Linked DNA regions of Niveibacterium microcysteis. The protein of the gene in region 1 interacts with the protein of each later gene in a pairwise test. Links are inferred from orthologs where the notes say so. Each region holds a gene or a part of one and is shown on either strand. Other genes may lie near its edges. The genes, in order: JY500_RS08460 and ptsN.

What was found.
Region 2: the proteins of JY500_RS08460 (region 1) and ptsN interact in binary tests that used the Escherichia coli proteins (3 or more experiments, as listed by UniProt). The link is inferred for Niveibacterium microcysteis from one-to-one orthologs.

What each region holds. Positions count from the first base shown.
Region 1 is NZ_CP071060.1:1,845,596-1,852,023, reverse strand. What follows is about bases 1,719-4,992. They hold JY500_RS08460 (DUF4118 domain-containing protein), read right to left. Parts: upstream 4,619-4,992; coding sequence 1,919-4,618; downstream 1,719-1,918. Other genes in these bases: JY500_RS08455 (TorF family putative porin), read right to left, coding at 4,694-4,992; JY500_RS08465 (response regulator), read right to left, coding at 1,719-1,926. Outside these bases: JY500_RS08475 (substrate-binding periplasmic protein), read left to right, coding at 1-47; JY500_RS08470 (substrate-binding periplasmic protein), read left to right, coding at 218-1,018; more of JY500_RS08465, read right to left, coding at 1,213-1,718; more of JY500_RS08455, read right to left, coding at 4,993-5,464; potassium-transporting ATPase subunit KdpC, read right to left, coding at 5,579-6,157; potassium-transporting ATPase subunit KdpB, read right to left, coding at 6,169-6,428. UniProt on the Escherichia coli protein: Member of the two-component regulatory system KdpD/KdpE involved in the regulation of the kdp operon. KdpD may function as a membrane-associated protein kinase that phosphorylates KdpE in response to environmental signals.
Region 2 is NZ_CP071060.1:154,327-160,380, reverse strand. What follows is about bases 3,155-6,054. They hold ptsN (PTS IIA-like nitrogen regulatory protein PtsN), read left to right. Parts: upstream 3,155-4,320; coding sequence 4,321-4,788; downstream 4,789-6,054. Other genes in these bases: JY500_RS22360 (PsiF family protein), read left to right, coding at 5,791-6,054; hprK (HPr(Ser) kinase/phosphatase), read left to right, coding at 4,775-5,719; hpf (ribosome hibernation-promoting factor, HPF/YfiA family), read left to right, coding at 3,880-4,203; JY500_RS00700 (RNA polymerase factor sigma-54), read left to right, coding at 3,155-3,868. Also shown: JY500_RS00720 (LON peptidase substrate-binding domain-containing protein), read right to left, coding at 1-45; recombinase RecA, read left to right, coding at 181-1,203; recombination regulator RecX, read left to right, coding at 1,224-1,673; lptB (LPS export ABC transporter ATP-binding protein), read left to right, coding at 1,660-2,382; more of JY500_RS00700, read left to right, coding at 2,399-3,154. UniProt on the Escherichia coli protein: Seems to have a role in regulating nitrogen assimilation.

The DNA.
Region 1 (6,428 bases):
GAGGCGGCACCGTTGACGACCTGTCCGAGGCTGCGCATTCGCCGTGACGCCATGAATGCGTGCGAATCGGCATGCTCGGGCCGCAGACCGTTTCCGCGTTTAGCCGGCGACACAACGCTTCCCAGCCACAGCAAACCTGATCTGTCTCGGTTATCGAACCAGATGCACAGAAACATCAGATGTCCGCACTCGCGGCATTCGTTATCAAAAGAATGCTATGACTAAGGCCCGCACCCTGATCCTGATCCTGCTCCTGCTCCTCCATCTCCCCGCGATCGCTATTGCGGCCCCTGCCGAGCGTGTGATCAAAGTCTGTGCCGATCCCGATCCGCCGCCTTGGACTTACTGGGTACGCGATGCCAGCGGTAAGAAAACCGACCAGTTCACAGGGGCGTCCGTCGATCTCGTCAGGACGATCTTCAACCGCCTCGGTGTGCAGGTCGATTTCATTGGGAATGTCCCTTGGGTGCGCTGCCTGAAGTTGGTTGAGACCGGTGAGTTCGACTTCGCGATGGATGCGTACGCCGACGCCGAGCGTGCCAAGCGGTTCGCCTATTCGGCCCACTACAACACGCTCACACCACAGGTCTTCTTCCGACGCGATAAACCGCTCGACATTCGCTCGATTGCCGATCTCAAACGCTATCAAGGCTGCGGCATGATCGGCGCAAGCTACGCCCACTATGGGCTGACACCCGACGACCTCGATCTAGGAGTGACAACCTACGAGGCAATGATCCGCAAGCTCAAAGCAGGCCGCTGCGACTACTTTGTCGAAGAGCTGGAAGTGATCAGTGGCTACAAGTACCTCGCGCAGGACTACTTGCGCGACCCGGCGTTAGCCCACGCCTCCGTTGCCGACGCCAACCCACCAGCAAAGCACCTGATCGCGGCAATTGGCAGCCCCGCTTCGAAGCTGTTGCCCAAGTTCAACAAGGAGCTCGCGGCATTCATTAAGTCAGGGGCTGCCGCAGAAATCTGGCAGCGCCACGCGCCCGACTTGCCTTACAGACCTTAGCGCCGCAGCAGTCGCCGATACCTTGGACGCCTGGTCCAGTCCGTTACTGCCCCCGTCGTCCAACCAGCCGAGAGCTACGATCCGCGATAGCGGGCAGTGCAGCGTCAGTTGCGGTTCGATGGTCAAGCCCGACCGGTAGGAATAAGCCTGCAGAAGTCATGGCCTACTGTTTCTTGCACCATTTTCAGACTCGCTCACGGCGGATCGACGGAGAGTCGATATCCCACGCCTGTCTCCGTTTTGATGTAGATCGGGCGCAATGGGTCAGGCTCGAGCTTCTTGCGCAGGTTGGCAACGAACACACGCAGGTAGTGGCCGTCTTCGGTGTGCCCTGGCCCCCAGACGTCCTTCAGTAACTGCCGCTGCGTCAGCACCCGCCCAGCGTTCGCAGCGAGCAATGCCAGCAAGCGATACTCAATCGGCGTCAGATGCACCGGCTCGCCGGCGCGCTTTACCTCGCGCAGGACCAGGTCGATGACCACGTCACCAAAACGGATCTCCGCCAGTTCCGGCTGCGCGGGCCGAACGATGCGGCGCTGCAGGGCACGAATTCTGGCGAGTAATTCGGGTACGCCGAACGGCTTGGTCAGGTAGTCATCTGCACCTGCATCAAGCGCGGCAACCTTGTCGGCTTCGTCCGTACGTGCCGAGAGCACCAGAATGGGCGTGCTCGACCAGGTGCGCAACTCGCGGATCACGTCCACCCCGTCGCGGTCGGGCAGACCGAGGTCCAGAATCAAAAGATCTGGGCGACGCGTCGCTGCGTCGATTAACCCACGCAGCGCCGAGTCAGATTCGGCCACCTGCAGCCCCTCGGTCTCCAGCGCAGCCCGCACGAAGCGACGGATCAGTGAGTCGTCTTCGATGATCAACACCAATGTTGGTGGGGTGTATTCGATCTCAGGCATGGGGAATCTCGGTTAGATCCGGTGGAGTTCCAGCCGGCAGCGTCACGGTGAAACAGGCGCCGCCCTGTGGCCGGTTCTCGGCGTGCACCTTGCCGCCATGGGCATCGACAATCGCGCGCACGATGGCCAATCCAAGGCCAACGCCGGAAACAGCTGACTCTTCCGAGCCACGCGTAAACTTTTCGAACAGCCACGCCTCGCGTCCAACGGGAATACCAGGACCGTTGTCTGCAACGCAGAGTTCAACCGTGCGTCCGATTGCAACGTCGTCGGACAGCGCGGCGGAAACGGTGATTTCGCTGCCATGCGGAGTGTATTTTGCGGCGTTCTCGAACAGGTTCGTGAAGACCCGCTCCATCAAGACCGCGTCGATCTCGACGAAGGGGAAGTCCTCGGGTACGGCGATACGGACCGTGTGTCCGCGCAGCATTTCGGCACGCGAATCGAGCGCGGATGCAATGACCTCGGTGATTGGCTGCCATTGCTTGCGTAGCCGTACGCCGCCGGCCTGCAACTTGGCCATGTCGAGCAGGTTCTCAACGAGCGTGCTGGTGCGGTGAGCCCGTTCGCGAATTGCGCGCTCGATCGAGGCGCGTTCGGCAGCATCCTCTGGGGGGTTCAATGCCAGCGTGTCGGATAAGCCGACCAGCGCCGTCAGCGGCGTGCGCAGGTCGTGCGACAGCGCAGCCAGCAGCGAGTTACGCATCCGTTCAGACTCCATGTGAACCAACGCCTGCTGCGCAACGTCGATGTAGTGGATGCGTTCGATCGCAATCGCGATCAGCGCTGCGCTGGTGACCACCAGTTGCCGTTGTTCCGGTGAAAGATTCCAGCCGGCCTCGCGAGGCCGCACCGCCATGACGCCTCTGACCCGCATCGGAGCGCGCAGCGGCACATAAAGCGCACGGTTCGCCGGCAGGGTGTTCGTGCCCAAGCCGGCCTCTTCACCATGATCCAAAGCCCACTGAGCAACGCCATCGTCGAGTCCGCGCGCGAGCGCCTCGGCGTCGAGCCGGATGCGCTCATCCTTGTCCGGCAACAGCAGTGCCACTTCCCCCTCGCTGGCGCGCTCCAGATAGCGCTTCGCAATCTCGGTGATCTGCTCGGCGGACAGCGCTGCGGTCAGTTCGCGCGCCATCTCGTACAGCGCCCGAGAGCGCGCCTCGCGGCTCTCCGCGACGTTAGCCTGGAAGCGAAGCCCGGCTGCGAGCTGACCGCTGATCAGACCAGTGGCCAGCAGCACACCAAACGTCAGCAGGTACTGCACGTCGCTGACCGCGAAGGATAGACGTGGCGGCACGAAGAAGAAGTCGAAGCAGGCCACCGACAACAGCGCTGCCAGCGCAGCCGGGCCTCGCCCGAGTCGTACCCCGGCGAAAAGCACAGCGAGCAGGAACAGCATGACGATATTCGCAAGATCCAGAACGTCGCGCAGCGGCGTCGCAAGCGCAGTCACAAAGACGACTACAGCGGTCGTCAGCGCATAGCGGCGAACCTGTTCCGGACTAGCAACGCGGCGCGTGACCAACGGAGCCTTCCGCTCGGTTCCATCTCGGCGCGTCTCACGCCCCAGCTGCAGCAAGTCGATCTCCGGCGCCTTGTCCGCAAGGCGCTCACCGAACCCCGCACGCCACAGCCCGCGATGCTGGCTGCGGCGTCCGACGACGATGCGGCCGATGTTCTCCTGGCGCGCGTACTGCGCGGCGGCTACCGCCGCGTCTTCGCCGGCCAGCACCGCCACCCGGGCACCGAGCGACTCGGCCTGGTTCAGCACCTTCAGGATACGATCGCGTTCGCTGGGCGCCAGGCGCTGGAGTGTCGGGGTCTCGACATAGATCGCGTGCCAGTTCGCCTCAAGCTCGGCCGCCATGCGCGCCGTGGTTCGGATCAGGCGCTCACCGACACCGTCTGCGCCAATGCAGACCAACAGCGCATCGCCGGTCTTCCACACACGGGATACCGCGCGCTCTCGGCGATAGTCGCGAACTTCCTCGTCGACGCGGTCGGCGGTACGGCGCAGCGCAAGCTCGCGCAGCGCGAGCAGGTTGCCCTTGCGGAAGAAGTTTTGAATCGCGCGCTCGGCCTGCTGTGGCAGGTAGACCTTGCCCTCACGCATCCGCGTCAGCAGCTCATCGGGCGTCAGGTCGACCAGCACGATCTCGTCGGCACTGTCGAACACGTGATCCGGTACCGTTTCGAACACTCGGATCCCGGTGATGCCGCCAACCACGTCGCTGATACTGTCGAGGTGCTGCACGTTGACAGTCGAGAACACGTCGATGCCGGCGTCGAGCAGTTCCTGCACGTCCTGCCAGCGTTTCGGGTGTCGCGAACCAGGCGCGTTGGTGTGCGCGAGCTCGTCTACCAACACGAGGTCGGGCCTACGTGCGAGCGCTGCGTCGAGATCGAATTCCGCCAACGCATGACCACGGTAATCGATGTTACGGCGCGGCAGCATCTCCAGCCCCTGAAGCAGGCGCGCCGTCTCGTCGCGCCCGTGCGTTTCCACCACGCCCACGATCACATCAACACCCTGGGCCTGCAGATGGCGGGCGGCCGACAGCATCGCAAAGGTCTTGCCGACGCCTGGACTGGCACCGAAGAAGATGCGTAGCCTGCCGCGGCGAGCGCGCTCCGCTTCTGCCTCTAGGCTTGCCAACAGTTCATCGGGGTTTGGGCGATCTTCACTCATCGCGAGCGCGTTCCTCCTTCGTCATTATCGGCACCCGCAGTGGGCCTGCACAGGCGCACTGCGGGGATCGTCCGCTCAGAGGGTCTTGCTGACACTGAACAACACGCGGCCGGCCCCCAGATCCTTGTCGTAGGCGTTGTGATAGAACTCGCCCACGTCGCCCTTGGCGTTGGTGCCGCTGTAGAACAGGCCGAAGGTCAGGCCCAGCGCATCGGCCGTACCACCCAGCTTGTAATCGGTGTACGAAGCATCATCTAAACCTTTGACGCTCTGGTAGCCGACATGGGCGATCAGGTTGTAGCCCTCGGCGACCGGGAAGCTGCCGTTGGCCTCAAGGTAGTAGCTGCCGCTGGTCTTGTCGCCGTTTGGTGCCTTCGCGCCGAACAGATTCGTGAAAGCGTAGGAACCCTTCAGCGTAATCCACTTGTAGCCGCCGGCCACGTAGCCTTCCAGCGTGTTCGGGCTGGTGAAGCCATCCGGGTAGGTGCCCGGGTAGTAGTACTGCAGCAGGCCAAAGTCGTAACCGAAGTCACCCGCCGTACCCTTGTAGCCACCGTAGAAGTCCGTCTCGATCGGGGCGCTGATGCCACCAGAATCGGACAGCCAGCTGATGTTCGACGCCCAGGTGCCGAGGTAGATGCCGCTCTCGTGCGCAAAGTCGACGCCGCCCTGAATAGCGGGTTTGTGGTTGGTCTGGGCGATACCGCGGTAGAGGTACTCCGAGGCCAGCATCACGTTGCCCGTCAGTGTGTACGGCGCCTTGGCGTCCTCGGCACGGGCGAGGCCGGGTGCGGCGACAGCGGCGGCGATCAGGGCGGGAAGGGTCGTGGCAGTAACAAACTTCATGTTGGTTTCTCGTCTTTCGGGTTGAGCGCGGCCCCGCGCAGGGGCACGCGTTGAATCGTTCATTCGGATCGGACCGCGGCGCGCGGCATGTGCGTCGCGGGATTGGCGTCGGCCTCAGCGGCTTGCTGCGGCGTCCAGCGCGAGGTTCAGCGCCATCACGTTGACCCGCGGCTCGCCGAGCACGCCGAGCTGGCGGCCTTCGGTGTGCTGCGCGATCAGCGCCTCGACGCGGTCTTTCGGCAGGCCCCGTTCGCGTGCGACGCGCGGGGCCTGCCAGCGCGCGGCAGCCGGGCTGATGTGCGGATCTAGACCACTGGCCGACGCAGTGACGAGGTCCACGGGGATCGGTGCCGTCTGATTCGGGTCGGACGCCTTCAGTGTTTCGATACGACCCCTAATGGCATCAGCCAGCACTGGATTCAGCGGCCCCTGATTCGAGCCGCTGGACGCTGCCGCGTTATGCGGCATCGGTCCTGTTGCTGACGGGCGCGGCCAGAAGTACTTCGGTGAAGTGAAGCTCTGGCCAATCAGCCGCGAGCCAACCGGTTTGCCATCGCGAACCGCAAGACTGCCCTCGGCCTGCTGTGGGAACAGCCCGCGTGCAATGCCGGTAACTGCAGCCGGGTAGATCGCACCGGTGATCAACGTGAAGGCGCCAAGCATCACCAGCGCGGGGCGGAGTTCTTTGGGCATGTTCTCTCTCCTCAGGCGAGGTGCAGACCAACCAGAATCAGGTCGATGGCCTTGATGCCGATGAAGGGCAGCACGAGGCCGCCAAGACCGTAGACCAGCAGGTTGCGGCGCAGCAGCGTGGCAGCGCCGAGCGGACGGTAGGTGACGCCCTTCAGCGCGAGCGGAATCAGCGCGATGATGATCAGCGCGTTGAAGATCACCGCCGACAGGATCGCGGAGTTCGGCGTCGCGAGTCCCATCACATTGAGCGCGCCCAATTGCGGATAGGTCG
Region 2 (6,054 bases), 1.7 Mb from region 1 along the record:
GGTGTGCAGGGGAAACAGAGGCAGTTCGGCGGGCAGTTCGGGCATCGGATTGGTCTCGCGGGCCCGCGAAACGCGCGCCGGGTGAAGTGGCGGAAGTGTGCCATGTTTTCCTGCACGCGCCCGACCGAGACGCACGCAATCTCTGTGCCATAATCGTTTCCAACGAATCGAGGAAACCCCATGGACGACAACAAGGCGAAAGCACTTCAGGCCGCGCTGGCCCAGATCGAAAAACAGTTCGGCAAGGGCTCCATCATGCGGATGGGCGATGGCGAAGTGGAATCGGACATCCAGGCGGTGTCGACCGGCTCCCTCGGGCTGGACATCGCGCTGGGCATTGGCGGCCTGCCGCGTGGCCGCGTGATCGAGATCTACGGCCCGGAATCGTCAGGCAAGACGACCCTCACGCTGCAGGCGATTGCCGAGATGCAGAAGATGGGTGGCGTGGCCGCCTTCATCGACGCCGAACACGCGCTCGACGTGTCCTACGCGCAGAAGCTGGGCGTCAACGTCGGCGACCTGCTGATCTCGCAGCCGGATACCGGCGAGCAGGCGCTTGAGATCGCCGATATGCTGGTGCGTTCCGGCAGCGTCGATATCGTCGTGATCGACTCGGTCGCCGCACTGACGCCGAAGGCCGAAATCGAGGGCGAGATGGGCGATCAACTGCCTGGCCTGCAGGCCCGCCTGATGTCGCAGGCGCTGCGCAAGCTGACCGGCAACATCAAGCGCACCAACACCATGGTCATCTTCATCAACCAGATCCGCATGAAGATCGGCGTGATGTTCGGCAACCCCGAAACCACCACCGGCGGCAATGCGCTGAAGTTCTACGCCTCGGTGCGTCTGGACATCCGCCGCACCGGCACGATCAAGAAGGGCGACGAAGTCATCGGCTCGGAGACCAAGGTCAAGGTCGTGAAGAACAAAGTCGCGCCACCGTTCAAGGAAGCGCACTTCGACATCCTTTACGGCGAGGGCATCTCGCGCGAAGGCGAGATCATCGACATGGGCGTCGAACAGCGCTTTGTCGACAAGTCCGGCGCGTGGTACGCATACAACGGCGAGAAGATCGGCCAGGGCAAGGACAACGCGCGCGAATTCCTGCGCTCGCACCCGGAAACCGCACGCGAAATCGAGAACAAGATCCGCGTACAACTGGGCCTGCCTGAACTGCCGGCTGGGGAAGCCGCCGCGGCCTGAACCAACGAGGCACATTGGCGATGAGCGGCGACGAGCTGAAGGCCCGCGCGCTCCGAACGCTGGCGCAGCGCGAACACAGCCGGGCCGAGTTGGCGCGCAAGCTGGCCGCGCACGGTGAGCCGGACGCGGTCGAAGCGGTACTCGACCGGATGAGCGAACTGGGCCTGCTGTCCGACAGCCGCTTTGCCGAAAGTTACGTGCGCAGCCGTGCCGGCCGGCTCGGCCAGCGACGCATCCAGCATGAACTCGCACAGCGCGGCGTGGATCCGGAAACGATCTCCGAAGCGCTGGCGAGTGAGTTGGGCGAGACAGAACTGGAGCGCGCCCGTGCAGTGTGGGCGCGCAAGTTCGGCAGTACGCCGGGCGATGCAAAGGAATGGGCGCGCCAGGCGCGCTTTCTGACCGCCCGCGGGTTTTCCGCGGAGGTCGTGAGAAAAGTGTTGAAAGAGCCGTTCGATGAGTCTGCTTAAGGTAGGCGGTCTATCCAAGCGCTACAAGGCACGCACTGTCGTGCGCGATGTCGGCTTCGAAGTCGGCAGCGGTGAGGTGGTCGGCCTGCTCGGCCCCAACGGCGCCGGCAAGACGACGTGTTTCTACATGATCGTTGGCCTGGTGCGTGCCGACGGCGGCACGATCACCCTCGACGACAAGGAAATCACCCACCTGCCGATCCACAAGCGGGCGCATCTGGGCTTGTCCTACCTGCCGCAGGAAAACTCGGTATTCCGCAAGCTCACGGTGGCCGAGAACATCCTCGCGGTACTTGAACTGCAGAAGCTGCCGAAGGACAAACTCGCCGCGCGGCTCGATGAGCTGCTGGGCGAGTTGGGCATCACGCACTTGCGCGATGCAACCGCGATGTCCCTCTCGGGCGGCGAGCGGCGGCGGGTTGAAATTGCCCGCGCGCTGGCCACCAACCCGCAGGTGATCCTGCTCGACGAACCCTTCGCCGGCGTCGACCCGATCGCGGTGATCGATATCCAGAAGATCATCCGCTTCCTGAAGGATCGCAACATCGGCGTGCTGATCACTGATCACAACGTGCGCGAGACGCTGGGCATCTGCGACCGCGCCTACATCATCACCGAAGGGGTGGTGCTCGCCAGCGGCCGCCCCGACGAAATCGTCCAGAACGACAAGGTTCGCGAGGTTTACCTCGGCGAGCATTTCCGACTCTGATCGCGCAACCCCCACGATGAAGCCCTCGCTCCAGCTCCGCATCTCCCAGCAGCTCGCGCTGACCCCGCAGCTGCAACAGTCGATCAAGCTGCTGCAGCTATCGACACTGGAGCTCAACAGCGAAATCGAGCGCATGCTGCTCGAGAACCCCTTGCTCGAACGCGAAGACGCCGAGTCGGACCCGGAAGCCTGGGGGCAATCCGCCACCACGCCGAGCGGCGACGAACGCACCGACACCGCCAACGATGCGGCGGCCGAAGCGGCCGAGACCTCGCCCGAACCGAGCGAGCCGAGCTTCGACGATGCCGGCAGCTATGACGACGGCCCCACCGAGTGGTCCGGCGAAGGTGGCGGCAGCGGCAATCGCGACGATGACGACGAAACGGATTTCCAGGAATTCCGTGCTGCGCAGACGAGCCTGCGCGACCACCTGGATGAACAAGTTGCCCTGATGCCGCTGTCGGACCGCGATCGCGCGCTGCTGCGCTTCATGATCGAAGCGCTCGACGACGATGGCTATCTGACCCAGCCGCTCGACGAACTGCTGGAGCTGTTGCCGCCCGAGTTTGAAGTTGACGTCGACGAGCTGCAGATCGCCCTCGCGCACCTGCAGAACCTCGATCCGCCGGGCATCGGCGCACGCTCGCCAGGCGAATGCCTGAAGCTGCAATTGCGCCTGCTGCCTGAGAGCGCTGCGCGTGAAGCCGCGATCATCATCGTTGAGCAGCATCTGGAGCTGCTGGCCGCGCGGGATTTCGTGCGACTCAAGCGGCATCTGGGTTGCAGCGACGAAACGCTGCGCGAGGCGCACCAGCTCGTTTGCAGCCTCGATCCGCGCCCCGGTGCGCGGTTTGCCGCAATCGAGACGCGATATGTGATCCCGGATGTGATCGTGCGCAAGGTGCGCGGCCACTGGAGTGCGACACTGAACCCGGACGCGATGCCCAAGCTGCGGATCAACCAGCTCTACGCCGGAATCCTGCAGCAGAACCGCGGCTCGGCCGGATCGCTGGCCGGGCAGTTGCAGGAGGCACGCTGGATGATCAAGAACGTGCAGCAACGGTTTGACACGATCCTGCGGGTATCCCAGGCAATCGTTGACCGCCAGCGGCAGTTCTTCGATTATGGGGACGTGGCAATGCGTCCGCTGACACTGCGCGAAATCGCGGAGCAGCTTGATCTGCATGAGTCGACGATCTCTCGGGTGACCACGCAGAAGTACATGGCCACGCCAAGAGGTATCCTTGAACTGAAGTATTTTTTCGGCAGCCACGTCGCCACGGATTCTGGCGGCGCGTGTTCAGCTACGGCGATTCGTGCGCTGATTCGCCAGCTGGTCGCGGCAGAGGATCGCAAAAAACCGCTATCCGATGCGCGGATTGCCGAGCTTCTCGGCCAGCAGGGGATTGTCGTTGCGCGACGAACCATCGCAAAGTACCGCGAGTCGCTCAACATCCCGCCGGTCAGCCAGCGCAAGATGATCTGAGAGGATAAATCATGAACCTGAACATCACCGGACACCATCTCGAAGTTACCGCCGCGCTCCGCGACTACGTAACATCGAAACTGGATCGCGTGATTCGCCACTTCGATCACGTCACGAGCGTTAACGTGATCCTGTCGGTGGAAAAGCTGAAGCAAAAGGCGGAAGTGACGGTACATGTACGCGGCAAGGACATTTTCGTCGAGAGCATTGACGAAGATTTGTATGCCGCAATCGACGCCATGACGGACAAACTGGACAGGCAGGTTCTCAAGCACAAGGAAAAGTCCTACGATCACGGCCACGAGGCGCACAAGCGCCAATCTGCAGAATCGTAATCACGGTCGCTCTAGTGAATCCCGGCGCGTAAGCTTGCGGAAAGCCCCCGCGCCGAACATGAGCTGACCCCGGATCTGCGCGCCTTCGGGCGCGCAGTGCATTTCTGAACCCCAAGCATGAATCTCATCGCCCCGCTGCTGCCGCCGTCCAATGTGCTCGTCGATCTTGAGGCGAGCAGCAAGAAGCGCGTCTTCGAACAGGCTGGCCTGCTCTTCGAAAACCATCAGGGACTCGCGCGCAGCGCCGTCTACGACGCGCTTTTCACGCGTGAAAAGCTCGGCTCCACCGGCCTTGGACAAGGCATTGCGATTCCGCACGGCCGTATCAAGGGCCTGCGCGACGCCGTCGGTGCCTTCATCCGCCTTGCGCAGCCCGTGCCATTCGAGGCCCCGGACGGCAAGCCGGTGAATCTGATGTTCGTGCTGCTGGTGCCGGAAAGCGCCACCGAGCACCACCTGCGACTGCTATCGGAGCTCGCACAGATGTTCTCCGACCGCAGCTTCCGCGATGCACTGGCGCAGGCCAGTGATGCGTCCGAGGCCCACACCCTGTTCGTGAACTGGAACCCGAATGCGGCGAACTAGCGTCGCCCGGATCTACGAGGACAACCGCGACCGGCTCGGCCTGAGCCATCTCGCCGGCCCGCTCGATGTCGAGGTTCAGGTTCCAAACGAGAAAGTGTGGCCAGCCGAGCTGGTAGGCCACCTCAACATCATCCACCCGAACCGCATTCAGGTGATGGGCGAGGCGGAGCTGGGCTGGATTCGTCGCCAGGCACGCGACAAGGTACAGCATCAGCTGGAAAGCATCCTGCTGGCGCACCCGCCAGCGATGATCGTGGCGGACGGATGTGAAGTGCCGCCGCTGATCCAGAGTGCGTTCGAAAGCGCACGCGTCGCAATGTTCACGACCTCGGCCGAGACGGCCCGCGTGATCGATTCGCTGCGCACCTATCTTGCGCGCAACCTTGCCGAGAAAACCTCGCTGCACGGCGTGTTCATGGATGTGCTCGGGCTCGGCGTGCTGATCACCGGCGATTCCGGCGCCGGCAAATCCGAGCTTGCGCTCGAACTGATCTCGCGCGGTCACGGTCTCGTCGCGGACGACGTGGTCGAAGTGTCGCGCATCGCGCCAGGTGTGCTGGAAGGGCGCTGCCCGCCAATGTTGAAGGACTTCCTGGAAGTCCGTGGCCTCGGCATCCTGAACATCCGCACGATCTTCGGCGAAACCGCATGCCGCCGGAAGATGAAGCTCAAGCTGGTGGTACATCTGCATCGCCAGATCCGCGGCGAAAGCGCGCAGATGCCGCGCCTGCCGCTGGAAGACGACATGCAGGATATCGTCGGTGTGCCGACTCGCCGCGTCACCCTGCCGGTTGCCGCCGGCCGCAACCTTGCGGTGTTGCTGGAAGCGGCGGTGCGAAATACCATTCTTCAGTTACGTGGCATAGACTCGATGCAGGAATTCGTTGATCGCCAACGCTCTGCGCTGGATCTCGACGAAGAAGACCTGTAGCCCGAACGCTCGCATCTCCTTCCGCCACATCGGTGGCGGCTCTACCCCAATCTCTCCTCCGGAGGCCTTGCATGAATAAGCTTGTGATCCTGGCTGCAGCTCTGGCCGCGCAGTTCGCCCTGCTCCCCGCCCACGCCGCCGACGAGGCGAAGAAGCCGACTGCGCAGCAGGAAAAGATGAAGGTCTGCAACGAGAAGGCGACCGGCATGAAGGGCGATGAGCGCAAGAAGTTCATGAGCGACTGTCTGAGCGCCAAGCCCGCTGCCGCCGAAGCCGATGCCAAGGCACCCAGCGCCCAGCAGGACAAGATGAAGGTTTGCAATGAAAAGGCGACG